4 regions of the Caballeronia grimmiae genome follow, and region 1 is predicted to be linked to each of the others. Evidence: predicted binding sites of a transcription regulator. Region 1 holds the regulator's gene; each other region holds the start of a gene.
The links. The regulator FliA, encoded in region 1, starts transcription of late flagellar genes. The targets are predictions, from matches to a motif close to CTAAAGTTTNNNNNNNNNNNGCCGNTA.

Region 1 (7,849 bases):
ATTCTGACGGCGGCGAACAACGTCATCGCCAACAATCCGAAGCTCTTCGAGAAGAAGCTGTGGTCCGAGCACGGCATGGGCGACACGATCACCGTCACCGGCTGCAACGACGAAGAGCACGAGGCCGAATCCGTCGTCTTCCGGCTCTCGGCGCACAAGTTCGAGCGGCGCGCGGCGTTCCGCGACTACGCCATTCTGTATCGCGGAAATTTTCAGGCGCGCATCTTCGAGCAGGTGCTCCGGCGCGAGCGCATCCCGTATGTGCTGTCGGGCGGGCAGTCGTTCTTCGATCGCGCGGAGATCAAGGACATCATCGCGTATTTGCGGCTGATCGCGAATCCGGACGACGATCCCGCTTTCATCCGCGCCATCACGACACCCCGGCGCGGCGTCGGCAACACGACGCTCGAAGCGCTCGGCGCGTTCGCGGGCGCAGCGAAGGTGTCGCTGTTCGAGGCGGTGTTCATGGGCGGCATCGAGGCGCGGCTGTCGGCGCGGCAAGTCGAACCGCTGCGCACCTTCTGCGAATGGATACGCCGGCTCTCGGACCGCGCCGCGCGTGATCCGGCGACCGAAGTGCTCGACGACATGATGGAAGCCATCCACTACGAAGCCTATCTCTACGATGCCTTCGACGAGCGGCAGGCGCAATCGAAGTGGCAGAACGTGCTCGAATTCTGCGAATGGCTGAAGCGCAAGGGCACGAAGCCGGAGGCATCGCCGGAAAGCGAGCAGACCGGCTACGACACCGCCGATGGCCTCGCCGACGAGGGCAAGAATCTGCTCGGGCTGATCCAGACCGTGGCGCTGATGTCGATGCTCGAAGGCAAGGACGAAGACCCGGACGCGGTGCGGCTTTCGACGGTGCATGCGTCGAAGGGGCTGGAGTATCCGCACGTGTTTCTGGTGGGCGTCGAGGAAGGCATCATGCCGCATCGCGGAAACGCGGACGACGACAGTCCGGTCGACGATGCGCGCATCGAGGAAGAGCGCCGGCTGATGTACGTGGCGATCACGCGGGCGCAGCGAAGCCTGCATCTGAACTGGTGCAAGAAGCGCAAGCGCGCGCGGGAGACGGTGGTGTGCGAGCCATCGCGCTTCATTCCGGAGATGCTGCTCGACGATGCGCCGCCGCCGACGGCGGAAGAAGCGCCGTTGTCGCCGAAGGACCGGATGGCGATGCTGAAGGCGATGTTGCAGAAGAGCTGATAACTTTCCGCATTTGACAAAAAGCCCTGCGACGCTTCAAGCGTGCGCAGGGCTTTTCATTGCGACACCGGACGACAGCAGCCGGCTCACGATACCGCTAGCCGCGACGTTACTTCGACGCGTTCACCATGTAATCGACGGCCGCTTTCACATCCGCGTCCGGTGCGTTCGATCCGCCCTTCGGCGGCATCGCGCCCTTGCCGTGGAGCGCGTAGTTGTAGACCGTTTCCATCGGCTCCTTGAGGCGCGGCGCCCAGGCGGCTTTGTCGCCGAACTTGGGCGCGTTCAGCACGCCTGCCGCGTGACACGCCTGACAGACCTGTTCGTAGAGGGCCTTGCCGGCCTGAGCGGCGTCCGCGCTTTGCGCACCCGCAGCCGGCGCGGATGCGGTTTGCGGCACCGATGCGAGCGCCGCGAGTGCGGCTGCGGCCTGTGCGTTGTCCGTCGCGCCCGATGCGCCGGACGGAGCAGACGCCGCAGCCGATGCACTTGCCGCCGCTCCCGATGCAGGTTGCGCCGGTTCCGCGAACTTCGCGCCAGCGTTGTTCGCCATGTAGACGACGGCGCGCGCGATCTCGAAGTCACTGTAATCGTCGGGACTGGCGCCGCCGCGCGGAGGCATCGCGCCTTTACCGTTGAGCGCGTTGTGCAGCAGTGTGTCGTAGCCTTCGCTGATGCGCGGGGCCCATGCGCCGGCATCGCCGACTTTGGGTGCGCCGGCTGTGCCTGTCGCGTGACAGGCGGAGCACACGGCTTTGAACACTTCTTCGCCGGTTTTGTAGACGCGGGGGGCGTTGGCGTCGCGGATATCGACTTTCGCGGCGGGCGCGACGCGCTCTTGCACCGAAGCGTCGATGTTCGTGCCCGCGCCGGTGCGCGTCGAGGTATCGACGTAAACGGCGAGCAGGATGATGATGGCGACCGGGATGCCGAACCCCGCGATGATCGCCGCGATGAGTTGGCCGGGTGTCCTGATCGGAGCTCCGTGGGGTGCTTCGCTCATGCTTGTCTCGTCTCCCGTTTTTTGATTGAGTCGGTTCAGACAGCGTGACGGCTACCGCTTCGCCCTTGCGTCGTCAAAGGCACGGTCGATTATAGACGGAACGTTTAACGGAAGGCGGCGGGGCGGCGAGGCGGGTGACGGGCGTTTACCCGCAGTTCGAGGGTGCTGGATTTTGCGTTGAAGCGCTCGCCGTGGACGGATGTTTGAAAAACAGGTATCCTCTCGGATTCGCATGAGTCTTGCTGTCGCCTTTCGGCATCCCGCAAGCAAGGCTCCCGCCGATGCGCCCGTAGCTCAATGGATAGAGTACTGCCCTCCGAAGGCAGGGGTTGCTGGTTCGATCCCAGCCGGGCGCGCCATCATCATCGCTGAAGCAGAGGTCGATCGCTTCAAGCGCGCTTCCTGAATCAAGGCTTCGTGCTACCGCTCGCTTCTCCGCTTAAACAGTCGGGCCGAGACTCAACGCGGATGCGCCTATTTGCCGTTGCCTGGCCAATGTCGCCAAAAGGCGTGCAGAATCAAGACCGCATTCAAACGAGAGAAGCAAGGGTTGCTGCCGACTGCCGACTACGGCATCTTGGCGGCGGGAAGTGCATCGCATTCCCCTGGCTCTTTTTGCAACTTGCTTACCGCTACGCAACCGACAGTAGCCCGGACTGGGCTCACGCTGCCTGAGCTTCGACAATCGCGGCGTTGAGAGCAGTCTGCTGCCTGAATCATCTGTCGCGTTGAGCCGGGTCTGGGTCAATCTCGCGAGCAAAAGCGCGGCTCTCGATACTCAGCCGCTACCGCAGTCATCGCCCATGAAAGCTTAAGGCTCACTCCTCGCAGATCAGCCAAGCCCACGCGGCAAGAATTCATTCCGCGATATGCGTTGCTGACGTGCGTTTCCGCTACGGACCACCGAGATATCAGGCTCATCCCAGAAGACGACGAGTCTCCGCGCCATCCCCCGTAGCCAATCGCGCCAAACACCACGTCATCGACGACCAAGCGTCAGCCAACCAGCGCCAAAAGTTGGCATCTCTAACGGTGCGCGGGGCCGCAGGAACGAAGCGACATTGCACCGTCCCCGCAGTTCAGCCCCCTCAAGCCTCCACCCCCGTCCACTCCTGCTCCCGCAACTTCGCCCGCAGCCTCGCCACCGCCTGGCTATGCAACTGGCAAACCCGCGACTCGCTGACTTCCATCACCGCGCCGATCTCCCGCAGATTCAACCCGCGCTCGTAATACAGGCTCATCAGCAGCTTCTCCCGCTCCGGCAGCCGATCGATAGCCTCGATCAACGCGCCACGCAGGCTGTCATCGAGCAACGCCGAAAGCGGGTCCGACCGATCCACACAATGTCGATCCAGGAACGGTTCGTCGTCCGCCGAGCGGTCGAAGTCTTCGTAATAGATCAACTGGCTGCCGTGCAAGTCCTGCAGCATCGACTGATACTCGTCGAGCGGCAGCTTCATATGCTCGGCGATCTCCGTCTCGCTCGCCGAACGGCCAAGGCTCTGCTCGACCTTGTGCACCGCCGATTCCACTTCGCGCGACGTCTTGCGCATGCTGCGCGGCAGCCAGTCGTTCGCGCGCAGTTCATCGAGCATCGCGCCGCGAATGCGCTGGCTCGCATACGTCTCGAACTGCGCACCCTGATCTTCCTTGTAACGGCTCGCCGCATCCATCAGGCCGATCATGCCGGCCTGAATCAGATCGTCGAGGTCGACGCTCGCCGGCATCTTGGCGACGAGCTGCAGCCCCAGCCGGCGAACGAGCGGCGCATAGCGCGTCAACACGTCGGACTGCGAGAGTTTGCCTTGGGCGTTGTACATCTGGGTCACCTTTGTCTTGATCACATCGACGCCGTGCTGCTCAATGCATGGCCGGGAAACATCGACGCTCTTCGCGCCACTTCCCGCCCGCCCTTGTCAGACTCGCCATCCAAAAACTGCATTTCGTTTTCAACTTCAGCATCACGCCCAGCCGGCGTGGAACGCATCGGCCAGTGCAGAAGCTCGGCCGCAATCTGGCGATAGTCGCGCGCCGCAGCCGTAGCCGGAAACGCCTCCACCACCGAACGCGACAGCTCCCTCGCCCGAGTAATGCGCGCATCCTCGGACACATACCCCGCCTGCACGAGCGCCACCGCCAGATACCGGCTCGCCACGCCCGACAGGTTGTCGAACGCGACCGCCGCATCGGCCGGGTTCTGCACGTGATTGATCAGCACGCGGAACTGGCCGATTGCATGCGCGTAGTGCAGACGCTTCATGCACGCATACGCCTCGGTGATCGCCGGCGCAGCCGCCCGCGTGACGATCAGGAAGTCATGCGCCTGCGCCGCGAGCGACGACAGCGCGCCATGCCGATCCAGTTGCGTATCGATCAGCACGATGTCCGCCGGTCCGTCGAGCAGCGCGCGGCACTGCGCGGCGTCGTGACTCACGCGCTCCTCGCGGGGCGCGGCGATCAGCGAAAAGCCGAGCGGCGTGCGCGTGACGACTTCCTGCAACGCGTGACGGCCGGACATCACCGCACTCATCGCCTGCGATCCGGAAAGCCCCGCCATGCGGCTCACCGATGTTCCGTTCTGCCGCTCGTCGATGACGAGCACATCCTTGCCATGCACGGCCAGCGCCGCGCCGAGATTCACCACCGCCGACGTGCAACCGATGCCCGCCGGTCCGCCCGCGACCGCCACCACGCGCGAGCCTGCACGCGTCAGGAGCCGTCTCAGGCCTTCAGCCTGGTCGAGGACGAGCTTATCCAAAGCGAACCTCATGGAGTTCAGCCGCGGCACGCGCGGACAATGCGGACAACAGCGCCGGCACTTCCTCGTCCTGCGGCACGAACGGCGAACCGTCGCGCGGAATGCAGAACGCGCTCTTGATCAGGAAACGCTTGGTCGCCACGTAAAGGTTTTCCGGCACCTTCTGTCCGGTCGATACGTAATGCACCGGCAGCTTGTAGCGGATGACCGTATCGAGCACGCCGCCGAGGTTCGTCGCTTCATCGAGCTTGGTCAGGATGCAGCCCGCGAGCGGCGGCTGATCGGCCGCGCTCTTGTAGGCCTGCACCACTTCATTGAGCGTGTCGCCGTGGCTCGTCGCGTTCAGCAGCAACAGGCGCTGCACCGGATGACCCGCGCCGCACAGCATCGAAATCTGATCGGACACGGTGCGATCGCGCTGGCTCATGCCGATCGTGTCGATCAGCACGATGTGCTTGTTGCGCAACTCCGAAAGCGCGAGTTGCAGATCGGCCGCGTCCTTCACCGCGTGCACCGAGACGCCGAGAATCTTGCCGAAAATGCGCAACTGCTCGTGCGCGCCGATCCGGTAGCTGTCCGTCGTCAGCAGCGCGACCTTGCTTGCGCCGAAGCGCATCACGCAGCGCGCGGCGAGCTTCGCGGTGGTCGTCGTCTTGCCGACGCCCGTCGGGCCCATCAGCGCGAACACGCCGCCACGTTCCATCAGCGCGTCTTCGCTCGCCATCACCGGCAGGTTCGATTCGAGCACTTGCTGCACCCATTCGAGCGCGTGCTCGGCGTTTTCCATTTCCGGCATGTTGTCGATGACCATGCGCACGAGTTGCGCGGAGAAGCCCGCGGCGAACAGGTGCTTGGTCAGCGCGGCGTTGCTCGGCATGCGGCGCTGGCGATCGCCCCACAGCAGGCCGGAGAACTGTTCTTCCATCATCGAGCGCATCGACGACAGCTCGTTCATCACCGTATCGTTGACGACCTGCTCCATGCGCGCACGAATCGCCTCGGTGACGACAGCCGCCGCATTCGCTGGCAAGCCTTCGAACGCACCTTCAGGCGATGCCGGCGATGCTTCCGCTTGCGGCGCGCTTGCGTTGATCTTCTGCGCGGCGCGGCGTGCGGCGACTTGCGCGGCTTCGCGCGCCCACTCGGGCGTGTCGACCTTCGGTTGCGCGGCCTGGCGCAGCGGGTAGTTCGCCGTCTCCGGCTTGTCGGCGGCTTGCGCTTTCGGCGCCACCGGCACGCCCATGCCGCGTGCAATTGCCGACGATGCCGTCAGCGGACGATTCGACGGCGTCGCGGCCTGCTCGGCGATGCGTCGCGCATGCTCGATCAGCCACGGATTCGAATCGGCCATCGTGCGGGATGCTTCGTCGGCGAGTGCTTCGTCGGCTGCGTCGGCATCGGCGTCGGGCTTCGCGCCGAACACGGACGAGAACACATCGCCGCTCGCATACGGATTCGGTGCGGCGTGCTTTGCCGCAGCGGCTGCTGCCTGCGCCAGCGCGGCGCGCGGTGTGGCGCTCGCGAACGTCGCGGGCGCGGCCAGCTCTTGCGATTTCGGCGAGATCGACGCGATATCGCTATCCGCGCAACCGGCGATCTCCACGGAACCATCGTCCAGCGTACGGTTCGACAGCACGATTGCATCGGGGCCAAGCGCTTCCCGAACCTGTCGCAGTGCGTCGCGGCTGTTCGCGCCAATGAATTTACGGATGTTCAAACTTGCCCCCGATGAGGAATGACTGCGATCTTTGCGAGGCGGGCGTCGCCGGATGTTTCGACGTGTCCGCTTTTCAGTGAAGCCATTATTGCGAAGAAGCGCCTGCGTCTATCGCTGGATAAGGGGTGTGAAAAAGGGGTATTTCGGCTGATGGAGCAGATCGCGGTAAAGATTCGGCTCGCCGTGCCGACCACGGCGTAAGCTATAGGGCGCTTTTCTGCCAACCTGAACCGACAGGAGACTTTTACGCATGGCGTCCGATGTTTCCCCCGCTTCCACTCAAACCACCGGCGCGCGTCTCGTCGTCGATGCGCTCGTGCAACACGGCGTCGAGCGCGTGTTCTGCGTGCCCGGCGAGAGCTTTCTTGCCGTGCTCGATTCGCTGCACGACGAAACGGACCAGATCCAGACCATCGTGTGCCGCCACGAGGCGGGCGCGGCGAACATGGCCGAAGCGGTCGGCAAGCTGACCGGCCGGCCCGGCGTCGCGATCGTCACGCGCGGGCCGGGCGCGACGCACGCATCCATCGGCGTGCACACCGCGTATCAGGATTCGACGCCGATGATCCTGCTCATCGGCCAATGCGCGCGCGACCACATGGATCGCGAGGCGTTTCAGGAAATCGACTATCGGCGCATGTTCGGGCAGATGGCGAAGTGGGTCGCGCAGATCGACGATCCGCGCCGCGTGCCTGAATACATGAGTCATGCGTTTCACGTCGCGACGGCGGGGCGTCCGGGTCCGGTCGTGCTCGCGCTGCCCGAGGACATGCTGACCGAAGCCTGCGATGCCGCGCCGGCCGCGCCGCGCTATCAGCGTGTGGCGGCATCGCCCGCGCCGGCGCAGATGGAACGGCTACGCGACATGCTCGCCAATGCGAAGAAGCCCTTCGTGATCGCGGGCGGCAGCGGCTGGACGGAAGCTGCCACACAGGACTTCGCGCGCTTCATCGAGCGATGGCAGTTGCCGGCCGGCTGCGCGTTCCGCTTCCAGGACACGCTGAACAACGAGCATCCGAACTATGCGGGCGATGTCGGCCTCGGCATCAATCCGGCGCTCGCTGCCCGCGTGCGCGACGCCGATGTCCTCTTCGTGCTCGGCCCGCGCATGGGCGAATCGACGACGGGCGGCTACACGCTGCTCGATATCCCGAAGACGAAG
Region 2 (7,849 bases), on a different replicon from region 1:
ATACACCGCCGACAGCGCCGCGTCGACGTTGAGGCGCAGCGCGCCGGCTCCCGCTTGCTGCGCCTTCGAGAAGCCGACGCGCTTCACATCGGCGGCGCGCGTATCGACGGCGAGCGGAATCGACTCGCTCCATGCGCTGACGAGCGGCGCGGCCGGCGATCCGCCGATCATCAGCACGTCCTTGTCTGCAAAACGCGCGGTTTCCGACGGACGCGCGACCTGCACGCGTAACGCGGGATAGCCGGTCCATTTGCCGATACGGCCCAGCATCGTGAGCATGGTTTCGAGTTCGTGAGGCGCGGGGTGCACGGGCACGACGACGACCGTCTGCGACAGGTCGGCCATGCGCGAGAACGGGAAACCGCTGTTGGCGAAGTACGCGAGATTCGGCATCGATGCGTAGTGCACGAAGCGGCTGAAGTCGATGGTCGATTCGGGATCGATGGACGCGCGCGCCGGATTGCCGGTCGCGCCGGCGCACAGCGTGCTCTTTTCGGAATCGAGATTGAAGCGGAAATCTAGCTGGTTATCGCCGACGAGCTGATAGGCCGGCACTTCCAGTTCAGCCGTCGAGCCGCGCGCACCGGACGACTTCACACCGGCTGTGTCGCCGTTCGGCGTCAGGCGATACGACTTGATTAACTGCTTGTTCATCTCGATCGACAACGCGGAGTTGTTCTGCACGCTCGGCGCGGTGTAGCGATAGCGCACGTCGAGTGGCGCGCCGACTTCGTTCCACGACGTGAGGTCGACCGGCACGCGCAATTCCAGGCTGATGGTTTCGAGCGCGCCGCCTAGCGATTGCAATTGTTCAGGACGCTTGACTATTTCAGCGAAACGAACGGGCCGGTCGACGGGCGTCCAGCGCGGCGCGTCATAGGGCTTGCGCTCGGGTTCGGGATCGCGGCGGCCAATGTTCGCAACCGGCCCCGAAAGGCCCGGCGTGCGCAGCACCAGTGCATAGGCGGCGCTGTCGACATCCTGTGCATTCGCCCCTGTGACGATCAGCAGCTTGTGGCCGGGCGCGGCGGGGTTGTCGGCGATGACGAGCGCCGGTCCGCTGACGCCGACGGGACGAACGTTCGGCGGCAAGTCCTCGAGACGGCCGACGAGCACGGCGTGATCGTCCTTCGGCAAGTCGGGCGTGACGGGGAAGCGGGCCTTGCGGTAATCCGCGAGCGATCCAAACCACGATGCGATCACCGATGCGGTGCGCAGCGTGGCATCGCTTGCATTCGACGGCAGCACGAACGTCAGCCGCAACGGGTTGACGTCGTGTTCGTCGAAGAACGGCGCGGGCAAAAGCGCGAGTTCGTTGGGCAACGTGATCGGGACTTCGTCGAGCACGATCTCGCTGTTCGAACTGATATCGGCCCACAAACCAGTATTGCCCGGGTCTTCACAGTGCTCCATCGAATAGTGCGCGATCAGCTTCAGCTGCAACGCGCTGTAATCGGTCATCAGACGCGGATCGATCTCGATGTCCTGCGTCACCGTCCGCCCCGCGCTTTCAGGCGCGAACCGCAGCGTCGCGACGACCTGGTCGTTCATCGACACCTTCAGATGCGACATCGGGAACAGCAATGCTGGCGAATACGAATAAACAAGCCGCAGACGCGCAGCCTTGACGATGCGATCGCGCCTCACGCCCACGTTCACCGTGCGTACGTCTTCCAGTCCGCGAAGACTTAGCGTGCGGTATGCGCCCAGCGCAGAGAAAGGAATGTGGACTTTGCCGTCGCTCGCGTCCCCGGTCCCCGTGAGCGATGCCTGCGTAGCGTTCGGTGCAGCGAGAGCGGGAGGTGTCAGAACGGTTGCCAGCCACGCGATCATCGCGACGACGAACGGGAAGCCGAATCTTTCCGTTATCCAGACTAACGGCCGAACTCTCGGTTTAGAGCGCACGTTCGGACGCCCGCCCGCCCCGCCCCCCTTCGGTTCTGTTTGAATCGTTAGCATCACTAATTCCGACCTCGTTTTTGCGGGCCTGTCTTCAAAGCTCTCAGTCTTTCTTACCGCTTGGCCCGTGCAATCTGGAGTTCGTTGGCGTGGGCGTCCCGGAAACAACTCTATAAACACAGGATAAGCGGCAATGTGCGGTTCCGCACGCAGGCTTACGAATTCTCATTTCGTTTCACACGTTTGTCAAAAAGGCGTGGAAAAGCTGTGAGGCGTTTTACGTAAATCGGCATTAACGATGTGTCGTCCTAAGTGGAGTGATTCGACTCCATTTAACCCGGCATTGAATGCTCCAGGCAACTACTACCTCGCCGGTGAATCGCTAGAAGCAATCGTTGAGGATTGGAAAACGACGGATGGTAGCGCGGTGATTAGTGTCTGGTTTCTCTGCGAATTTAGTAAGGCCCTTTACGCGAGACCGCAAGATGCTCGCTTCTGTCCAGATGTCACCGCCGCCATTTTCGCGCCATTGATCGCTGTCCTTGACATCACCGCTTTTACCTATTCACCTGTATCACTCGCCAATTGAACGGAAGCCGTTAAACGGTAAATCGGTCGCATTTAGCGGACTTCATGACCGGTTTTACGAACGCAAAGATTTTGGCAAAGCCTCGTTACTATTGCTTGCATCGTTTGCGTGGGGTTCGGGCTACGATCTCCATTCCGGTATTAATGCGTTGGCTAATTCCGTACGCACGACCGTTCTGTTAGCGCAAGGTCAGGCGAATAACCCGATGTCTGTGCGATACCCCGCACGGCGCAAGCGGATGCATTTTCAGGTGGTCAAACCGTTGCCTAATTTACAAACGTAAGTATCATTTGTTCGATCACTGACACAACGACACACCGCGTCCTATCCGGGAGAAAGAATGTCGCTTTCCAAAAGGTTGGTCGACGGCGCCAAGGACTGGCTGCCCGATAGCGTTTTCTTGCGCATCGCTCATTTGCACAAGGTCGGCCGTTTTCCTAATATCAAAGCGCCGAAGACCTTCAACGAGAAGATTCTCTACCGCTGCCTGTATCCGGACCCGAGGTTCGTCGATCTGACGGACAAGCTGACCGTGCGCGATTATGTCCGCAGCAAGATTGGCGATGAGCACTTGCCGAAGCTCTACGCCGCGCCGGACAAGTTCACGCGCGATGTCTTCGACGCCCTTCCCGATCGCTTCGTGATGAAGGCGAATCACGGAAGCGGCTTCGTCAAGCTGGTCCGCAACAAATCGGAGACGACCTTCGAAGAATTGCATGCGCTGGCGCAGCAGTGGCTGGCAACGGACTTCTATCGCGTGGCGCGCGAACGCCATTACCGCACTATCAGCCCGCGCATTTTCTTCGAGGAGCTGCTGCTCGAGCAGACCGGCATCGTGCCCGCGGACATCAAGATGCATTGCTTCTTCCGCGCCGGCGAGAGCAAGCCGACGGTCTTCACCGCGCTCATTTCGGACCGCTTCGGCGAACATCCGCGCGGCGACATGTACGACGGCGACTGGAACCGGCTCGACATCGCCATTGGCCATTACGCGCGCAGCGACGTGCCGCTGCCTCGCCCGGACAACTTCGACAAGCTGCTGTCGATTGCGACCGCGCTTGCCGAAGGCTTCGAATACGTGCGAGTCGATCTGTATGCGCCCGGCGACAAGATCTACTTCGGCGAATTGACGTTCACGCCGGGGGCGGGCGTGTTTCCGATGCGTCCCGATGCCGTCGACTATGAATGGGGCCGGTTGATGAGCTGACGCGCGGCGGGCAGCGCATGACGCGTCGCGGTACATGCGGCGCCGCTTGCGCGATGCGATCGAGTTCATCGCGCACCGCCGTCATGTCGCACATGTCCTGGCCGTTCGTGCTGCGCACGAGCATCGCTTCGAGTCGTCGCCGGACAGCGCCATAGCGAGCGCCGGCTCTTCGATGCAGATCAGCGCGCTCGCTAAAGCGCAAGAAGGTCTGCAACGAAGCGAGAACGGCCGCGCCCATGCTCGTCATCCCGACGATGATTCTCAACTCGGGTGACACGGCAGTCGTCACCAGCGATAGAAACGACGACGTACCCGTTAGCGCGGTCATTCCGATCACTGCAAGCCCGAGGTGTCTCCCGTATGCCGATAGCCGGTCCGCCATTGCATAGTGGCGGATTTGCGCATCGCGCGCGCGTCTTATCCATTGAAGCAGTAACGATCGAGTATCGTCCGGCGGATGACATTTGAGGCAGTCTTTAGCTTGCTCCGTGCTCGTCGCAAAGTCAGTCATGTTTGAAGCACTTTATGGTTAATGACTGACACTGTGCATGGCGACAGAGACATCTATCGTCTTTTACGTGCTTCGCGTGTGATGGGCCTGACGCTTGCTGTATCGGCCAGTAGTTCCATTTCATGGAGGGCCTATGTCAACACATGCAGGCAGGTCGCAGGAAGATCGCATCGCGGCGCGCGAAGGCGAGAAGCTACCGTCGCAAGAGCAGGCAGGCGGCGATATGGCGGTCGAAGGCACAGAGGCGGGCAAGAATTCGAGCAGCGGCAAACTCTCCGAGGCCGGCAAGGACGTCTGGCGTCAGGGAAGCACCATCGACGAGGAAGGGCCGCTGCCGCCGGATCAGAAGCCAGCCTGAGTCCGATATAGGCACAGGCTTTGCGCCAGCGTTGCACTCGACAACGCTGGAGTAGCCATGCATATCGTTTGCCACATGATGTCGTCGGTCGATGGCCGCAGCCTGACCGATGGCTGGCATCTCAGCTTCGCCTCCCCTTGCTATGAAGAAGCCGCTGCCACGTTCAAGGCCGACGCGTGGGCGTGCGGCCGCGCGACGATGCAGGAAATCTCACACGGCAAGGACCGGGACTATCCGCGCGGCCTGGCTAAAGAGCCGATTCCACGCACGGACCACTTCGCTACGCGCGACGCCAGTCAATATGCCATTTCCATCGATCCGAAGGGACGTGTCGCATGGAAAAGCAGCACCGCACTCGATTCCCATATCGTCGAAGTGCTTGCTGAAACGGTGGAGGACGACTATCTCGCCTACTTGCAATCCATTGGCGCGTCGTATGTGTTCGGCGGGAAAGAAGATCTCGATCTCGAACGCGTCGTTGATACGCTGGAGCGCGAACTGGCAATCGAAAAGCTGATCGTCGAAGGAGGCGGCCACGTATCGGGCGCTTTTGTCAATGCGGGATTGGCCGACGAGGTCAGCGTCCTGCTGATTCCACTCGTCGACGGACGCGAAGCGCATCCGTCGTCGTTCGAAGTCGCAATGAACAAGTGGCAAAAGCCGGCATATCTGAAACTGGAGTCAGTGCAGACACTCGACAATGACGTCGTCTGGCTGCGCTATACGCGCAAGGCCTGATGGCCTGACGAAGCGGCGGATATCCGCCGCCTCCAGAACGACTTAGCTCTTGCGCACGGCATCCGGCAAGTCACGGCCGTGGTACTTCTTGTAGATCGTATTGAGATTGCCGTTCTGCATGTTCGTGTGGACCCAGTTGTTCACCCACTCTTTCAGACGCGGCTGGTCCTTGTTCATCGCAATGCCAAGATCGAAATTCTTTTGCTCGAATTTCATTTCGATGTGGCGTTGCGGCGCGCGGCGCTGCATTTCCTGCAGGTTCGACGGCGTGCTCGAGAAGACGTCGATCTGGCCCGTCACCATCGACGTGATGAGCGTCGCGTCGTCTTCATAGCGCTGAATCTGCGCGCCCTTGGCGAGTTGCGTCGTCAGCGTGTCGTTGACGGTTGCACGCGTGAGGCCGATGGTCTTGCCATCGAGATCGGCATAGTCCCTGACCTTCGCGCTATTGATGCCGCCCACGATGATCGTGATGACCGCGTACGGCGTCGAGAAATCGACTACCTTCGCACGCTCCGACGTAATGGAAAGGTCGGCGATGACGAGGTCCGCGCGCTTCGCCTGCAACGTCGGCACGCGCGCGGCGTTGGTGATCTGCACGAGTTCCAGCTTCACCCCGAGGTCTTTCGCAAGCGCCGCAGCGGTATCGACATCGGAGCCGGCCGGCTTGAGGTTCTCGTCGGCATAGCTGAAAAGCGGCGTGCCCATCGCGATGGCCACGCGAACCACGCCCGCTTTCTTGATGTCGTCGAGTTGTTCGGCCATCGCGCCATGCATCGCGCCCGCGAACATGAACGTTGCCAAAGCAGCGCGTGCAATGAATTTACTGGCTTTCAAGTGGTGTCTCCGTCGTTATGAATGTGCAAGAAGTTGAAGCCGATTAAAGACCGTTATCGAGGAACGCTCGCAGTTCGGGTGTGCGCGGGGCGTCGAGCATCCCGCCATCGCCCACTTCCCAGACCTTGCCGTGATGCATGTAGATGATGCGATCCGCCACGCGCTTGGCGAAGGCCATTTCATGCGTGACGAGCAGCATCGTCATGCCGTCAGCCGCGAGGTCCTCCATCACGCGCAGCACTTCGCCCGTGAGTTGCGGGTCGAGTGCGGAGGTCACTTCGTCGAACAGCATGACTTTGGGCGACATGGCAAGCGAACGCGCAATCGCCACGCGCTGCTGCTGTCCGCCCGATAATTGTTCGGGATACGCATCGGCCTTTGGCCCGAGTCCCACTTGCTCCAGCACGTTCATAGCGATGCGCCGCGCTTCGTCGCGCGGCATTTTTTTGACGTGCCGAAGCGCGAGCATGATGTTCTCTTCGACCGTCAGGTGCGGGAACAGGTTATAGCTTTGAAATACGATGCCGACTTCGCGTCTCAAGTGATGCAAATCGACCTTGGGATCATCGACGCGAATGCCGCACACTTCGATTTGCCCCTGATCCACGGTCTCGAGCCGGTCGATGCAACGCAACGCCGTGCTCTTGCCGGAGCCGCTCGCGCCGATCACAGCAATCATCTCGCCCTTGTTGACCTCGAAGGAAACGCCCTTGAGCACGTGATTGGAGCCGAAGCTCTTGTGAATATCGTCGACCTTAACGATTGCTGACATTGAGCTTGTTCTCCATCGATTGGCTCCAGCGCGAGAGCGGATAGCACAGCAGGAAATAGAACACGCCGACCAGTCCGAAGATGAGGAATGGCTGGAAAATCGAGTTGTTGATGATCTGGCCCGCACGCGTCAATTCGATGAAGCCGATCACCGAAGCAAGCGACGTCATCTTGATGAGCTGCACGAGAAAGCCGACTGTCGGCGGCAAGGCGAGGCGCATGGCCTGCGGAATGATCACGAGCCGCAGGCTTTGCCAGCGCGAAAGCGACAGGCACTCAGCGGCTTCCCATTGCGGCTTTGGCATCGCTTCGATACAGCCGCGCCAGATATCGCCGAGATAAGCGCTCGAATAGACCATCAACGCCATGCCTGCCGCGACGAGGGCGGGCACTTGATAGCCATAGACCGACAGCCCGAAGTACACGATGAACAGCAGAATCAGCAACGGGATGCCCTGAATCGCTTCGATGAACACGAGCGCCGCCCGCGCGAGCCACCGGCGCGGCGAGATGCGCGCGAGCATCACGGCGAAGCCGCCTATTCCGCCGAGCACGAAGGCAAGCGCGGACAACACCAGCGTCCAGCCGATGGATTGCACCAGATAGACGAGATGAGAGTATGTGAATCCGCCGCTCATGCCGCGCCTCCGGGAATGACCGTATCGATGCGTTGCTGGTCCGGCGGCGTCTTGCCCGCACGTTTGGCCGCAAGGCGGATCGCGCGGCGGCGCTTGAACACATGCTCGCCGATGGCCCACGCAATGAGTTTGATCAGCAAAGACAGCGCGAGATAGAGCGCAGCCACCACGATGTAAGTTTCCAGCGAGCGGAACGTATCGGACTGCACTGTGTTGGCGACCGCCGTGAGCTCTTCAGCCGATATCTGCGAGGCAATCGCGGAGGCTTGCATCATCAGCAAGAACTGGCTGGTGAGTGCTG
Region 3 (7,849 bases), 270 kb from region 1:
CATCGGCATCATGCGGATGGACATGACGGCCTCTTGCAGATCGCGCGCGTTGCGCTCGAGCTGCGCCATGCCGTTGAAAAGACGGTCGTGCAAGGCGGGATCGAATGCGCTCGTGGTTTCCGCGAGCATTGCCTGCGTGATGACGAGCTCGCCCACCAGATTGATGAGCTGATCGACCTTTTCCACGCCGACGCGAATCGAGCTGCCTTCCGCCGATGCCGCCGCGGCCGGGCGCGCCTTTTTCTCGGCGTCGCCCGTTGCGGTCTTCTGTTTTTCATTCGATGACGGGATGGCGGCGGCCACGTTCACCGCCGCCTTCGCCGTGTCCTCGTCCTTCTGCCGAGCCGCGGATGCGGGCGCGTCCTGCGCCTGCGATACAACCGGCTTAGCCTGCGGCGTCTGTTGCTCCGGCGCCGGAGCCGCGCCTTGTTGCGCCTTGCCCCGGCCGATCGTGATCTGCGATTCATCGATCACGAAGCAGCAAACAGCCACGATATCGTCGGCGGAGACGTCCGAATCGAGCCAAAGCACGAGTTCGGCGTCCGTCTTTTTCTCTCCGACGATGCTGCCCAGGTTCCCCAGCTCCTCGGTTAAGGTCGCCAGGTCCTTCTCGCCCACCCCCCGTAGCGTAATTTTCAGGTGGGGTCCTGCTTCCGCAGCCGACGCATCGGCTGCGGTTCCTGCGTTCTTTGCTTCAGTCGCACCGTCGGCGATTTCAAATGCGCCATCCCAGTTGCCGTCGTCTTCGATGGCTTCGGCGGCCTGCGAGAGCACGTGCACAGGCGGCGCGTTCGGGCCTTCGTAGGCCGGCGCCGCTGCGGCTGCGGCTGGCTTGATCACCGCCGGCGTCGCCGGCTCCGCGACCGCGACGGCCTGCTGGGCCGCGTCTTCGTTCTTGAGCCGTTCGAGCTTCGCGCAGATGGCTGCGGCGGCGGCTGCATCCGGTTCCTCGCTCGCGCGATACGCGGCGAGCTGATCGGAAAGGACGTCCTTCGTCGCGAGGAACGTGTCGATCATGTCGGGGCGCAGGACCAGCTCGTTGTTGCGTGCGCGATCCAGCAGCGATTCGAGGATGTGCGTCGTTTCCGTCAGCGCCGTGAAGCCGAAGGTCGCCGCGCCGCCCTTAATCGAATGCGCCGCACGGAAGATCGCCGCGAGGTCTTCGGGATCGGGATTCGCGATATCCAGAACGAGCAGCAGTTGCTCCATCTGCGCGAGCAGTTCATCGGCTTCGTCGAAGAAGGTTTGATAGAACTGGGTAATGTCGAGTGTCATGCTTGTATCACCGCGAGAATGCTGTTGTGTTCCGTAATGCGTCGCCGCGTCCGTGCGTCAGTGCTGCGCCTGCTCTTGCGAGTCCGCGATCGCCGCGACCACTTCGGTCAGCAGGTCCGGATCGAGCGGCTTTTCGATCCAGCCGGTCGCGCCCGCCGCCCGCGCCGCGTCCTTGAACGGCTCGCCGTCTTCGGTCGTGAGGACGAGGATCGGCGTGGCCTTGTAGGCCGGATTCGCCCGCAATTCGACGATCAGGTCGAGCCCGCTCTTGCTGGGCATGTGATGGTCCGTGAGCACCAGATCGAAGCGCTCGGCGAGCGCCCATTCGAGTCCTTCGTTACCGTCCGACGCCACGGTCACCTCGTAGCCCGCTGTCGTCAGCGTGGCCGAGAGGATTTGCCGCATGGCGGCGGAATCGTCGATTGCCAGAATGTTCTTGATCATGTGTGTGTCTCGCGGTCTTGCCCTGATGTCGGCCAAAACGTGTGCAGTCTTGAGCGTTTTTTTGACGCGATGCCGCTTAATTTGCGAGCCTGTTGAAAAGCGGCGCGGCGTCCGCTCTCGCGGGGGCGTTGTCGAACACCGCGCCGCGCGTGCCGTCCTCGCGCAGCATTGCTGCTTCGGATCGCTGATTGAGCACGATCACGCTGATGCGCCGGTTCTCGGGATCGAGTGGATTCTGTTTGTTGAGGTTCTGCGTCGACGCGAGGCCGAGCACGCGCAGCACTTTCGCTTCGTCCATGCCGCCCGCGATCAACTCGCGCCGCGACGCGTTCGCGCGGTCCGCCGACAGTTCCCAGTTGCTATAGCCCTTCTCGCCGCCGGCGTACTTCACGGCGTCGGTGTGCCCCTGCACGACGATCCGGTTCGGCACGTCGTTGAGCGTGCGGCCTATCTCGCGCAGGATGTCGCGCATGTAGGGCTGCACCGTATCGCTGGAGAGGGCGAACATCGGGCGCTTCTGCGTATCGACGATTTCGATGCGCAAACCCTGTTGCGTCGACTCGATGCGAATCTGCTGCTTGAACTGCTGCAGCGTGGGATTCGCTTCGATCGCCGCCATCAGCTTGACTTGCAGGTCGTGCAGGCGCACTTGCTCGCGCCGCTCGAGTTCGGTTGTCGCTTGCCTGAGCGCTTCCTCGTCGACTTCGTTGCGCGGGGTGCGCGCGTCGGTCATGCGGGTGGTGCCGGGGTCGGGGCTCGAAATGTCGCGTCCGCCGCCGGTGATGATGCTGGAATCCATGCCGACCGTTTTCCCGCCGACCATCGCGGCTTTCAGCGGCATGTTGAAGTATTCGGCGATGCCGCGGCGCTGCACCGGCGAGGTGGACGACAGCAGCCACATCAGCAGGAAGAACGCCATCATCGCGGTCATGAAGTCGGCATACGCGAGCTTCCACGCGCCGCCGTGATGCCCTTTAGCGCCCTTGCCGACGACACGCTTGATGAAGATCGGCCGATCCTTTTCGCTGCTCATGTCGTCACTTCGCCTTCACGCGGCGCACGTGTTCTTCGAGTTCCGAGAACGACGGGCGCTCGGTCGAGAACAGCACCTTGCGGCCGAACTCGACCGCGATCGCGGGCGCATAACCGTTGAGGCTCGCGAGGATCGTCACCTTGATGCACTGGAACATCTTCGTCTGCTCGGCGACACGCTGCTCCGCGATGTTCGCGAGCGGCGCGATGAAGCCGTACGAAAGCAGAATGCCGAGGAACGTGCCGACGAGCGCCTGCGCGATCATCTCGCCGAGCACCGCGGGCGGCTGGTCCGCGGACGCCATCGTGTGCACGACGCCCATCACCGCGGCGACGATGCCGAACGCGGGCATCGCATCGCCCACTTTCGAAAGCGCCTGCGCGGGCGCTTCGCCTTCGGCGTGATGCGTTTCGATCTCCTCGTCCATGAGGCTTTCGATCTCGAACGCGTTCATGTTGCCGCCGACCATCAGGCGCAGATAGTCCGTCATGAATTCGACGATGTGATGGTCCGCGAGAATCTTCGGGTACTGGCTGAAAATCGGGCTCTTGTTGGGATCGTCGATGTCGGCTTCGAGCGTCAGCGTACCTTCCTTGCGCGCCTTGGCGAGCAGCACGTAGAGCAGGCCCATCAGTTCCATGTACACGTCCTTGTTGTACTTGGAGCCCTTGAAAAGCGTGGGGATGACGAGCAGCGTCGCCTTGATCGTCTTGATTCCGTTGCCGAGGATGAACGCGCCGATGCCCGCGCCCCCGATCATCAATATTTCGACCGGCTGCACGAGCGCGCCAAGGTGGCCGCCTTCGAGCGCGTAACCGCCGAAAACGGACAGCAAGGTCACGAGCGTTCCAACAAAGATCAGCACGGGCAAGTCCTCGGGTTTATTGCGGATGACCGGCGTGAGCGCGCGGTTAAGGATGTTTACGGCATGCGGGGAGAAAACTTTTAGGCGGGCGCCGCGAGGGGCTTGCGGCGCAATGGCGCAATGGCTTAATAGCGCAATCGCTTGCTAGCGCGCGTCGTCTTGCGGTCGACGCGGCGAAGCGTTCAGACGATCTGCGCGACCGGGACGTCGGCGGCCTGCGTGATGGCCGCCGACGTGCCCTTGTCCGCGAGCGAGGAAAGAATCGTGTGATCGTCGAACCGGAAGCGGCACAGCAGATGGCTCGATGAAGCCACCCTCAGCGCCTGCGTCGGCGTCAGCGCAGACACGACCTCCGCGACGCGCTCGGACAGTCCGAGGCGGAACATCGCCGCAACGCGGTCTTCTTGCAGCAAGCGCTGCGCGAGAAGCAGGTACGACAGATTCACCTCGCGGATTTCCGCGAGCACGCCTGTAATCGTGGCCGTCATCTTTCCCCCGAGTCGATTCGTGGCTGGTCAGGCCAAGCGGGAAACGTTTGCTCGAATGCGCCAAAAAAACGGCGCATTCGGCCCCGCATATGTCGGCTGATTGTCGCCCGGTGCGGTATGCGTGCCTATCGGATGAACGCACCGACTCGCCGACGGAAATTCGCCCGCGATCGTGTAGGAAAAAGTCGTACACGCGCGTGATGCCTGCTGGTCGGCAGAGGCTTTATCGGCTGAAAGCGGCGCGACTTTAGGAGCGATGCCGAAGGAACAATTTTTGCTTTAAAACGATTCACCGCGCTGAATGCGCGTCGGACGATTCCGACCGTTTTCGCCCCGGTGCAATTTCTCACTTCGTAACAGCCGTTGTTTCGCGCTGTAACAACGTTAAGCGATTGAAAATTGACGTGTAATGCGGCTCTCGATCCCGATAATGAACGTAAGGGATAACCCGGTCGACAGCCGGAACCGACCTTGGGCGGCCTGAGCGACGAACTCGCTGCACGCGCGCTGCCCGTCCGAATGGCATGCGTCGATCGTTCAACCGGCTTCACCGCATGTTCACACGAATGCTTTGCACAGGGCCGGAGTCACGCCAGAAACGCCGCTCCGCCGCTGAATTGCAAGGACCGCACAGGCGTCGAACCGCCACTCGCGGACCACACTGGAGAACCACGTTATGCGAATCGCACAAATTGCACCGTTGCACGAAGCAGTTCCTCCGAAGTTTTACGGCGGCACTGAGCGCGTGGTGTCTTACCTGACGGATGCACTCGTCGATCTCGGCCACGATGTAACCTTGTTTGCAAGCGGCGATTCGCAAACCCGTGCGACTCTCGAAGCGGCCTGGCCGCGCGCGCTGCGGCTCGATCCGACCATCCGCGATCCGCTCGCCCCGCACATGCTGCTGCTGGAAACGGTTCGCCGCCGCGCGCATGAGTTCGACGTGCTGCACTTCCACCTCGACTACATGCCGTTCCCGCTGTTTTCGCAAATGGATACGCCGTTCGTCACGACGCTGCACGGCCGTCTCGATCTGCCCGAACTGCAACCGATGTTCAACACGTTCACCGACGCGAACGTCATCTCGATTTCGAATAACCAGCGTGGCCCGCTGCCGCAGGCGAACTGGCTGAACACGGTCTACCACGGGCTGCCCGACGATCTGCTCACGCCGCAGCCGCAGAAGAAGCCGGAATATCTCGCGTTCCTCGGCCGCATCTGCCCGGAAAAGCGCGCGGATCTCGCCATCAAGATTGCGGCGCAAAGCGGTCTTCCGCTGAAAATCGCGGCGAAGGTCGACAAGGCCGACCAGGACTACTTCAAGTCGACGATCGAGCCGCTGCTGTCGCAGGCGCACGTCGAATTCGTCGGCGAAATCAACGAGGCGCAGAAGCCGGAGTTCCTTTCGGGCGCAAAGGCGCTGCTATTCCCGATCGACTGGAACGAGCCTTTCGGCCTCGTGATGATCGAATCGATGGCGTGCGGCACGCCGGTCATCGCGTTCAATCGCGGATCGGTGCCGGAAGTGATCGATCATGGCGTGACCGGCTTCATCTGCGAAGACGTTCAGGGCGCGGTGGGCGCACTGCATCGGATCGACGAACTGTCGCGCACCGAAATCCGCGCGCAATTCGAACGCCGGTTCAGCGCAAAGACGATGGCGCAAAACTATGTCGACACCTACACGTCGATGCTCCAGGCCGCGAAGCGCCCGGTGCTGCGTCAGGTTGCAGTGGGCTAATACCTTCCCTTCTCGCTGCCGCTTTGGAATGCCGCCCAATCGGGCGGCATTTTCTTTTTGTGTCGCCAAAGCTGCGCGCCCCGTGAAACGCGCAACGATCGACCATTTTTGACAGTTCAGGAAATGAGCCGCGCTTAAACTGCGCTCCGCAGAAGCAAACGGCTTTCTTGCGTCAAATCAACGATCTTCATCTTTTCTCGGGGCTGGATCATGCAATTGTCGAAGCGTCTCGGCGCTGAAGTTTTCGGTACCTTCTGGCTCGTGCTGGGCGGTTGTGGCAGCGCGGTTCTGGCCGCCGGATATCCCGGGCTGGGCATCGGGTTTGTCGGCGTTTCGCTCGCCTTCGGTCTCACCGTGCTGACGATGGCCTATGCCATCGGCCACGTGTCCGGCTGTCACCTGAACCCGGCGGTGAGCATCGGGCTCACGGTCGCGGGACGCTTTCCGGTGCGCGATCTCGCACCGTACATCATCGCGCAGGTGGTCGGCGCGACGCTCGGCGCCTTCGTGCTCAAGCTGATCGCAACCGGCGCGCCGGGCTTCGACCTTTTCGCAAGCGGCTTTGCCGCGAACGGTTTCGGCGAGCACTCGCCGGGCCATTACACGATGATCGCGGCGCTCGTCTGCGAAGTCGTGATGACGTTCTTCTTCCTGTTCGTGATCCTCGGCGCCACCGATGACCGTGCGCCGAAAGGCTTTGCACCGATCGCCATCGGCCTGTGCCTGACGCTCATCCACCTGATCTCGATTCCGGTCACGAACACGTCGGTGAACCCGGCGCGCTCGACGGGCCAGGCGTTCTTCGTCGGCGGCTGGGCGCTTGATCAGCTCTGGCTGTTCTGGATTGCGCCGATCGTTGGCGCGGCCATCGCGGGCATCGTTTATCCGCTGCTGACTTCCGAATCGGAAGCGCGCAAGGTCGCTGCCGTCGCACAGTAAGCGGCTTTACGCAGCAAAAGAAACGGGCGCCTGGTGCGCCCGTTTTGTTTTTCGCGCCGCGTGCGCGCGGCGTGCATTAAAAACGCGCGACAGATGTAATGGCGCATTACGCAATCCGCTTAATAACGTCACTGCACGGATCGCGCTTCTCCGCAAAACGCCCGCCATATAAGGCTTTCCGGGCTTCACCACCGACAGCATCGCCCTTACGCGCGGCTTGCACCCCGTAACAAGTCGTCGAAGCGTGTAAGACAGCGGGCGCTTACATTGGACTCATGCGACACACGTCGCCTTCCAGGAGAAACACCATGAAGCGCATCGTCATTCAAACGCTTGTCGCGACCGGCCTTGTGGCAGGCGCCATCGGAGCGGCTCAGGCTCATACCGATCTGCACGTCGGCGTTTCGCTCGGCTCGCCGGTTTATGCGGCCCCGGCCTCGGTCTATGTGCGTCCTGCTGCGCCGGTGTATCGCTCGCCGGCGTGGCGGCATGAGGAGCCGCGCTGGCGCGGTAACTACGGCCGCTATGGCCACGACAACGGACGCTGGAACCGCGCGCGCTGGGATCATGGCCGCTCGGACAACTGGGGGCATCGCGGCTAATCGCGCGAGGCCGGAAGCGAGGCGGCGCGATGCCGCCCGCCTCCCGCAATATCAGCGCGGCGAAGCGATTTCGTCGCGAATATCGAACAGCTTGCGCAGTTGATGCGCGACGCCCGCCTCGAAGTTGTTGCCGATGCGCGGCACGTTCGGCAAGCGCGTGATGAGGTCCGGGTTGGCGTTGTTCATCATGAACGGATGCCCGGCCGTTTCCAGCAGGTCGATGTCGTTCATGTTGTCGCCGAACGCGACGCAATGCGCGGGATCGATATCCAGCCGCTCGAGCACGTAGCGCAGCGCGCGGCCTTTCGATACATCCGACGTCATCACTTCCAGGCAGTCCGGCAGCGAGTACGTGACGTACAGCGAATCGCCGAATTCCCGCTTCAGGTTTTCAGCCGTGTACGCGAGATCCGCCGGTTCGCCGATATAGAGCACTTTCGCGATGTTCTCGCCGTCGTGCTC
Region 4 (7,849 bases), 740 kb from region 1:
GCCCAGCCCGAAGTGAAACGCGAGCACATAGCCCGTCGGGAAACCCACGCCCCAGTAACCGAACGCGGCCACGAGCATCGGCACGCGCGTGTCCTTGAGTCCGCGCAGACAGCCCGAGCCGACCGTCTGCATCCCGTCGACGATCTGAAACACCGCCGCCACGCCCAGCAGCGACGCCGCGAGCGACACGGTACGCGCGTTGGCGGGATCGTCGAGATGCAGATACAGCCCGACGATCGCGTGCGGCGCGACGATCAGCACGAGGCCCGAGCACATCATGAAGCCGACGCCGAGCGCCAGCGCGACGAAGCCCGCGTGACGCGCCGCCACCGGCACGCCCGCGCCGATCCAGTAGCCGACGCGCACGTTCGCCGCCTGTCCGATCGCGAGCGGCACCATGAACGCCACCGACGCCACGTTGAGCGCGATCTGATGCGCCGCGAGCGGCGATTCCCCGAGCAGGCCGACCATCATGCCGGTCGCGAGAAAGAGCGTCGATTCGACGCCATAGGTGATCGCCACCGGCCAGCCAATGCCGAACAGTTCGCCGAGAAGCGGCAGATGCGGACGCGCGGCCAGCACGAAATGCCGATAACGCGGCCGCAGATGCAGCAGCGCCACGAGAGCGAACGCCGTCAGCCAGACGGTGATGGTCGTCGCCGCCGCCGAGCCGACGAAGCCTTCGCGCGGCAGACCGTACGCGCCGTGAATCAACCCGTAGTTGAGAAAGCCGTTGACGAACACGCCGCCGATCGACACCCACAGAAGCCGCTTCGCCGCACCGATCGCCGGCAGAAACGCGCGCATCATCCCGATGCCGATCAGGCTGCCCGGCGTTCCCCAGCGCAGCATCGCGCAATATTCGCCGACGTTGCGCGCGAGCGTCGCCGGTTCATGGAACGCGAGCAGGATCTCCTCGGCGTAGCTCAACAGCGCGAACGCGGGCACGGCGAGCAGCACGGAAAGCAGCAGCCCCGTCCAGTAGATGCGAGGCACGCGGTCGTCCGCGTTCGCGCCGCGCGCATGCGCCACCGACACGCTCACCGACGTCAGCACGCCCTGCAGCAGCGTCACGACGACGAAGAACAGGTTCGCGCCGAGCCCGCCCGCAGCGAGCGCGTCGGGGCCTAGCGAGCCGAGGAGAATGGTGTCGGTGACGCCCATCGCCATTTGAGAAAGCTGCGCGATGGCGAGCGGCGCGGCGAGGCGCGCCGTGTCGACGGCATGGCGGGACAGCGTCGGCGGTCCCTGATACGGGTTCGTGGCGCGCGTGGTGTGCGATGGCATGGTCGAAGGAAACGGAACGGAACTGGCCGCGACGCAAACGCGCGGTCAGGCGGTGAACAGCGCAAAGGGCCGACGCTGAAACCAGAACGAAAGACGACTAGCTTATTGCCTCACGCACGTCATGTCGATGCCGCGCCCCGTTATGGCCGGGTTTTGGCAATCCGGCGGCGCGCCGGCGCAAACCCGACGCGACGGGTCAGGCAGGCGCGCGCACGCGAATCTTCTGGCCGTCGATCATCACGACCTGGCCCGCGCGGATCTTGCACGTCTTGCGCAGTTCCACTTTGCCGTCGACGGTGACATCGCCCATGGCGACGCGCGCCTTCGCGGCGCCGCCGCTATCGGCAAGGCCCATCAGCTTGAGCAGATTGTGGAGTTCGACGTGATCGCCCGTGAGGGTGAACTGGAGCTGCGGCATGGCGGGCGGAAGAGTGAAAGGTGCGAAGGAAGCCATCATAAGGCATCGGGTACGCCTCGTGCTCTGTCAATGTCGACCGCGAACGATCGGACGCAAAACGCTTCATGGCCGATCGTCGGCGAAGTCGGTGGCAAATGTAGCCAAGTGAAACGGACGGTAACAGTGACTGATTTCGCGAAACTCCATCGCCGATCGCCGGGTCTGTCAGTTTGATCGATGCAGCTTCGGTCATCTTCTAAACGCCAACGCGTCGCGCACAGCGCTTTCAGAGCGCCAAGCCGCCGGCGCCACTAAAAAGAGGACTAGCTCATGACTAAGGCTCGAATTTTGATGATCGGCACCGCATTCGCCGCCCTCGCAGCCACCGGCGCGCAAGCGCAAACCGCCCAGCCGATGCAGCCCGCACCGGGCGCGGACACCCAGGCGCAACTCGCGCCGCCGCCGCAGAACCTCGTCGCGCCGGCATCGACCGATCCGCTGGTGCAGAAGCGCAACGCCGACGCCCAGGCGAACGCGGAATACCGCGCGTCGAAGAAGGCGTCGAAGGCCGAGTTGAAGGCCGCGGACAAGGAAGCGAAGGCGCAGTACAAGCAGGAAGTGCGCAACGCGAAGATCAACAAGAAGGCCGACAAGCAGGCCGCCAAGGACGATTTGAACGCCGCAGCCGACCGCACGCCGAAGGACCAGGGCGAGCAGCACTAAACGGGTCGCCGCGACGCCCGCAAGAGGGCGTCGCGAGGCGTTCCGCAACCACACCGGGAGAACACCATGACAAGACGTACGAATGCGTTGCTAGCGGCGCTCGTCGCGGGCGCGTTGACGAGCGTGAGCGCGGTATCGATCGCGCAAACGAGCGATGCGCCGATGACGCACGCCGACAAGAAAGCCGCGAAGAAGCAGGCTGAAGCCGACAAGGACGCGGCCGTCGCGCAGGCGAAGGCCGACAAGAAGAAGACGGAGTCGCAATCGGAAGCGAACGAAGCCGCAGCCGATGCCAAGCTGAAGAACGCGAAGAAAGCCGACTAGGGCGGGTTCTTCCGTCGATACGGCCCGCGCCTTGTTCGCGGGCCGTTGCGTTTTAGGGCCAAAGGCTAGCGTCGACAAAGGCTTGCACGCGTGGGTTGTATGGATATACAGTGTCGCGTCACTTCTATCCGCCGCTCAAGTCCTCGTGCTCACGCTCCCCGACACCGCCGCCGAATCATCCCGCACTCAAGATCAGGCCGCAGCGGCGTATCTCGCGAAACTGAACGACGCGCAACGCCGCGCCGTCGAATTCGGCGTGGACCAACCGGGCCGCACCGGCGGGCCGCTGCTCGTCATCGCGGGCGCGGGATCGGGCAAGACGAACACGCTTGCGCATCGCGTCGCGCATCTGCTCGTGAAGGGCGCGGACCCGCATCGCATTCTGCTGCTCACGTTTTCGCGCCGCGCGGCGCTCGAAATGACGCGGCGCGTGTCGCGCATCGCGACGAACGCGCTCGGCAACCGCAGCGCCATCGCGCAAGGTCTTACGTGGTCGGGCACGTTTCACGGCGTCGGCGCGCGGCTGCTGCGCGATTACGCCGATATCGTCGGGCTTGCGCCTTCGTTCACCATCAACGACCGCGAAGACTCCGCCGATCTCATGAACCTCGTGCGGCACGAACTCGGGCTGTCGTCGAAGGAAAAGCGTTTCCCGGCCAAGTCGACGTGCTTCGCGATCTATTCGCGCGTGGTCAACACCGGCGCGTCGCTCGCGACGGTGCTCGATCAGTCGTTTCCGTGGTGCCGCGAGTGGGAAGCCGATCTGAAGCGCCTGTTCGCCGCCTACGTCAGCGCGAAGCAATCGCAAAGCGTGCTCGACTACGACGACCTCCTGCTCTACTGGTCGCATCTCGCGGCGGAGCCGGCGATTGCCGCCGATCTGTCGAGCCGCTTCGATCACGTGCTCGTCGACGAGTATCAGGACACGAATCGCTTGCAGGCGAGCATTCTTCTCGCGATGAAACCGGACGGGCGCGGCCTCACCGTCGTCGGCGACGATGCGCAGTCGATCTATTCGTTCCGCGGCGCGACCGTGCGCAATATCCTCGATTTCCCGCAACACTTCGATCCGCCCGCCGCGACCGTCACGCTCGATCGCAATTACCGCTCGACGCAGTCCATTCTCGAAGCGTCGAACGCGGTCATCGGGCTCGCCGCCGAGCGCTACACGAAGGACTTGTGGACCGACAAGGCATCGGCGCAGAAGCCGGGCGTCGTCGCCGTCGCCGACGAGGCCGATCAGGCGCGCTATGTCGTCGAAAAGGTGCTGGAGGCGCGCGAGGGCGGCATGAAGCTCAAGTCGCAGGCCGTGCTGTTTCGTGCGGCGCATCACAGCGCGACGCTCGAAATCGAGTTGACGCGCAAGAACATCCCGTTCGTGAAGTTCGGCGGGCTCAAGTTTCTGGATTCGGTGCACGTGAAGGACGTGCTCGCGGTGCTGCGCTGGGCCGAGAATCCGCGCGACCGCGTCGCGGGCTTTCGGGTCGCGCAACTGCTGCCGGGCGTCGGGCCGGCGATCGCGGGACGCCTGCTTGACGGCGTCGCCCAGAACGCGCGGGCAGCCGATGCCATTGCAGCCTTCAGCGCGCCCGCACGCGCGAGCGAAGACTGGCCGCGCTTCGTCGCCCTGATGGCCAGGCTTTGCGGACGGGAATCGGGCTGGCCCGCCGAGTTCGAAATGATCCGCCGATGGTACGAGCCGCACCTCGAGCGCAACCACGAGGACGCGGCCATTCGCATTGGCGATGTGATGCAGATGGAGAGCATCGCGTCGACGTATCCGACGCGCGAGCGCTTTCTCACCGAACTGACGCTCGATCCGCCCGACGCGACAAGCGATGAATCGGGCGTGCCGCTCATCGACGAGGATTATCTGATTCTCTCGACCATCCATTCCGCGAAGGGGCAGGAGTGGCGCAACGTGTTCGTGCTGAATGGCGTCGACGGTTGCATTCCGTCCGATCTCGGCACGGGCAGCGAAGAGGAACTCGACGAAGAGCGCCGCCTGCTGTATGTCGCCATGACGCGGGCAAAGGAAGACCTGCACGTCATCGCGCCGCAACGGTTCTACGTGCACAACCAGACGAACCTCGGCGACAGGCACGTGTGGGCGCAGCGCACACGCTTCATTCCGCCGCATCTGATGCCGCACTTCGAGGCCGCCGCATGGCCGCCCGTGCCGGTCGCCGCCGCGCCGACGGCGGCAGGGCTCGCGGCGGCGGCGAAAGCGAAGATCGATATCGCCGCGCGGCTCAAGGGAATGTGGGAGTAGGGCGCGCCCTCGTTAGCGCGAGGCCCGCGTCGCGCCCGCCGCTCGCGGCGCGTGGCCGAAGACGCTCCGCAGCCACGCCGCGAACCGCGTGAAGCCGTCATACGGCTCTTCGACGAACAATTCCGGCCGCAGCGAGCGCAGATATTCGAGCAACTGCTGCGCTTCCTGCTTCTGCACCGAACCGTAGAAGATGCTGAGGCGCAGCAGCGCGCGCAGTTCGCCGAGCTTTTCGCGCGCCGTCGAGCCGACGTTGGTTTCCACGGCGACCTTCGCGTCATGGACACGCTGACGAAGCGAATCGGCGAGCCGCCAGGCCGGCGTCTGCATCTTTTCCTCGACCGTGCGGATATCCGCCGCCGCCGACTTGATCTGCGAGGCAAGCACATCGACTTGCGATACATCGCCCTTCGCCTCGGTGACGATCGCCGCCGCCCATTCGCGCGATGCCTTCAGCAGATCTTCCGCGCTCCAGTCCGACCGAATCGCGAACGCGAAGCCGTGCTCCGCCGCCTGACGAATCAGGATTTCGACGACGTCCGGAAACTCCTTGTCGAGCGCGCGCTTCGCCCAGGCGTACTGGCCGTGCGTGAGCATGCGCTGCACGGCCTGCTCGGTGAGCGGCGTGGGGTTGTCGAGCAGCTTCGCGCGCAGGAAGTCCTCGAACGACGGCGTGATGAACTGAGGGTCGAGCTTCAGCGAGAGACGCAAGAACGCTTCGAAGTCGCGTTGCAGCGAAGCGATCGTCTCGTCGCGAAGCGAAAGGGTGATTTGCGGCATGTCGGTTTCCGGTTCCGCGCTCGGGGCAGCCCGATGGCCCACTCGCGGGAGATGCTGTCGGCCCGCCGGCAGAGAGCGGAGGCCATTCGATTCTGATATCGGCGCGGGAGCCGGAAACTTGAGTGGCTTCTGTAAGGCGCGCACTGCGCAACGCCTAACGCAACACGACCAGTTGCCAGAAGAAGAACACTGCGAGCGACACGGCGATCGTCAAAAGCGTGCGCTTCGTCAACGCGCACACGACGACGGCGACCACCGCCGCGACGAGCTGCGGATTACGCCAGGTCAGCTCCGCGCCGTTGCCGTGCGGCGACACGGTCATCGGTACGATGATCGCGGTCAGCACCGTCACCGGCACGAAGCCGAGCGCGGTACGCGCGACGGGCGCAAACGTGAGCCGCTCGCCGAGCACGAACACGGCGGCGCGGATCACATAGGTGACGAGCGCCATTCCGAAGATCAGCAGCACATAGTTCATCGCACGCGCTCCTTGTCGAGTCCCGCTTTGGCGTCGGTCATCGTCAGCAGCATGCCGACGACGACGCCCACGAGCACCGCCGCGAGCAGACCGAGCTTGTACGGCCAGCCTTGCCACGCGAACGACAGCACGCCCGACGTCAGCGCCGCCGCCACGAAGCGCGCCGCGACGAGTTGCGGCACGATGATCGCGATAAACGTCGCGACCATCGCGAAGTCCAGCCCGAGTGATTTGAGGCCCGGAAACGCCGCGCCGAAGAACAGGCCGATGAGCGTCCACGCTTGCCAGTTGAGGAACATTGCGACGCCGGAGCCGAAGAAGTAATGCGGCCCGATCTCGCCCGCCGTGCGTTTCTGGTAATGCGCGTAGGCCACGGCGAAGACTTCGTCGGTCATGAGGCCGGCCAGCGCCCAGCGCCAGCGCGCGGGCAGATGGGCGACGTAGGGCGCGAGCGTCGCCGAATACAGGATGTGCCGCAGATTGACGACGAACGTCGTCGCCCAGATGACGGCGAAGCTCGCATTCCCGGCAATCATGCCGGCCGCGATGAACTGCGCCGAGCCGGCGAACACCACGAGGGACATGAGCTGGCCGTGCCACAACGCGAGCGGACTCGCGGTGACGAGCGTGCCGAAGATGACGCCGAAAGGCGCGGCGCCGATCATCATCGGGATGGTGTCACGCGCGCCGGCGGCGAATTCGCTCAGCGCATTGGTGGATGATGATGCGGTCAAGGTGGTCCTCCCTCCAGTACGACATGTGCGTGTTGCCAGCTTGCGGAGGATAACCAGTCGTGCCCTGGCCGGCTTGTACGTTCTTGCGGTCGCGACGCGGAAACGGCGGACTCAGCGCCAGCGTCCCGGCGCAACGCCGAACGCGCGCTTGAAGTGCCGCGTGAAATGACTCTGATCGGTGAACCCGCTGGCCGCCGCGACATGCGCGATCGACGTCCCCGCGCGCAACGCCGGCAACGCCCGCGCGATGCGCAATTGATTGCGCCACGCATGCGGAGCAAGACCCGTTTCGCGGGTGAAGAGCCGCGCCGCATGGAACATCGACAGCCCGACCGTGCGGGCGAGTTCCGCGAGCGTGACGGGTTCGAGAAGATCGTCGGCGAGGCGGGCTTTCATCGTTGCGACGCGGACCGCATCGGCGGCGAGCGGAGCGGGCGAGGGCCGTTCGAGCGCATGGCGCGCGAGCAGCGTGCTGACCGCATCGACGAGTGCGGTTTCGGCGGCGAGCGGGTCCGCGCTGGCCGCTTGTCCGGCGCGCTCCAGCGCCCGATGCGCGGCCACGAGCCGCCTCGCCAGATCGGTATCGCGGATGATGCCTGCGGCGAACCACGGCGCCGCCGTCGCGCGCCCCGACATCTCGCGCGCCAGATTTTCGACGAATGGCACCGGCAGATAAAACACGCGATAGCGCCAGCCGGCATCCACGGCCCGCGCGCCGGTATGCAACTCGCCGGGATTGATCACCGGCACCGAGCCCGCTTCGGCCACGTACCGCGAGCCGCGATAGTCATAGCACTCCGCGCCCGCTTCGATGACCGGCACCGTGTACGCGTCGTGCCAGTGCGGCGCGAATTCGT

Region 2: a site for FliA is predicted at 2,013-2,039, ahead of bcsB (cellulose biosynthesis cyclic di-GMP-binding regulatory protein BcsB). Genes of this name have one in related genera too.
Region 3: a site for FliA is predicted at 3,674-3,700, ahead of motA (flagellar motor stator protein MotA). Genes of this name have one in related genera too.
Region 4: a site for FliA is predicted at 5,877-5,903, ahead of LDZ21_RS04015 (DUF4088 family protein). Genes of this name have one in related genera too.

What each region holds. Positions count from the first base shown of each region.
Region 1 covers NZ_CP084271.1:104,563-112,411, reverse strand. The annotation lists gene LDZ21_RS00515 (UvrD-helicase domain-containing protein) at 1-1,209, shown strand, start outside; gene LDZ21_RS00510 (c-type cytochrome) at 1,319-2,212, opposite strand; tRNA gene LDZ21_RS00505 (tRNA-Arg) at 2,496-2,571, shown strand; gene LDZ21_RS00500 (RNA polymerase sigma factor FliA) at 3,301-4,032, opposite strand; gene LDZ21_RS00495 (MinD/ParA family ATP-binding protein) at 4,053-4,970, opposite strand; gene flhF (flagellar biosynthesis GTPase FlhF) at 4,963-6,687, opposite strand; gene LDZ21_RS00485 (hypothetical protein) at 6,706-6,888, shown strand; gene LDZ21_RS00480 (thiamine pyrophosphate-binding protein) at 6,938-7,849, shown strand, end outside.
Region 2 covers NZ_CP084274.1:472,127-479,975, reverse strand. The annotation lists gene bcsB (cellulose biosynthesis cyclic di-GMP-binding regulatory protein BcsB) at 1-1,833, opposite strand, end outside; gene LDZ21_RS25550 (ATP-grasp fold amidoligase family protein) at 2,829-3,695, shown strand; gene LDZ21_RS25545 (SLATT domain-containing protein) at 3,622-4,077, opposite strand; gene LDZ21_RS25540 (hypothetical protein) at 4,340-4,564, shown strand; gene LDZ21_RS25535 (dihydrofolate reductase family protein) at 4,622-5,302, shown strand; gene LDZ21_RS25530 (transporter substrate-binding domain-containing protein) at 5,345-6,139, opposite strand; gene LDZ21_RS25525 (amino acid ABC transporter ATP-binding protein) at 6,183-6,911, opposite strand; gene LDZ21_RS25520 (amino acid ABC transporter permease) at 6,895-7,548, opposite strand; gene LDZ21_RS25515 (amino acid ABC transporter permease) at 7,545-7,849, opposite strand, start outside.
Region 3 covers NZ_CP084271.1:2,706,775-2,714,623, forward strand. The annotation lists gene cheA (chemotaxis protein CheA) at 1-1,275, opposite strand, end outside; gene LDZ21_RS12980 (response regulator) at 1,333-1,719, opposite strand; gene motB (flagellar motor protein MotB) at 1,796-2,752, opposite strand; gene motA (flagellar motor stator protein MotA) at 2,757-3,617, opposite strand; gene flhD (flagellar transcriptional regulator FlhD) at 3,800-4,105, opposite strand; gene LDZ21_RS13000 (glycosyltransferase family 4 protein) at 4,782-5,846, shown strand; gene aqpZ (aquaporin Z) at 6,057-6,785, shown strand; gene LDZ21_RS13010 (hypothetical protein) at 7,094-7,387, shown strand; gene LDZ21_RS13015 (Cof-type HAD-IIB family hydrolase) at 7,439-7,849, opposite strand, start outside.
Region 4 covers NZ_CP084271.1:841,021-848,869, forward strand. The annotation lists gene LDZ21_RS03990 (MATE family efflux transporter) at 1-1,287, opposite strand, end outside; gene LDZ21_RS03995 (RNA-binding S4 domain-containing protein) at 1,484-1,705, opposite strand; gene LDZ21_RS04000 (hypothetical protein) at 2,015-2,407, shown strand; gene LDZ21_RS04005 (hypothetical protein) at 2,474-2,731, shown strand; gene LDZ21_RS04010 (ATP-dependent helicase) at 2,877-5,003, shown strand; gene LDZ21_RS04015 (DUF4088 family protein) at 5,016-5,780, opposite strand; gene LDZ21_RS04020 (branched-chain amino acid transport AzlD family protein) at 5,935-6,258, opposite strand; gene LDZ21_RS04025 (AzlC family ABC transporter permease) at 6,255-6,926, opposite strand; gene LDZ21_RS04030 (helix-turn-helix transcriptional regulator) at 7,104-7,849, opposite strand, start outside.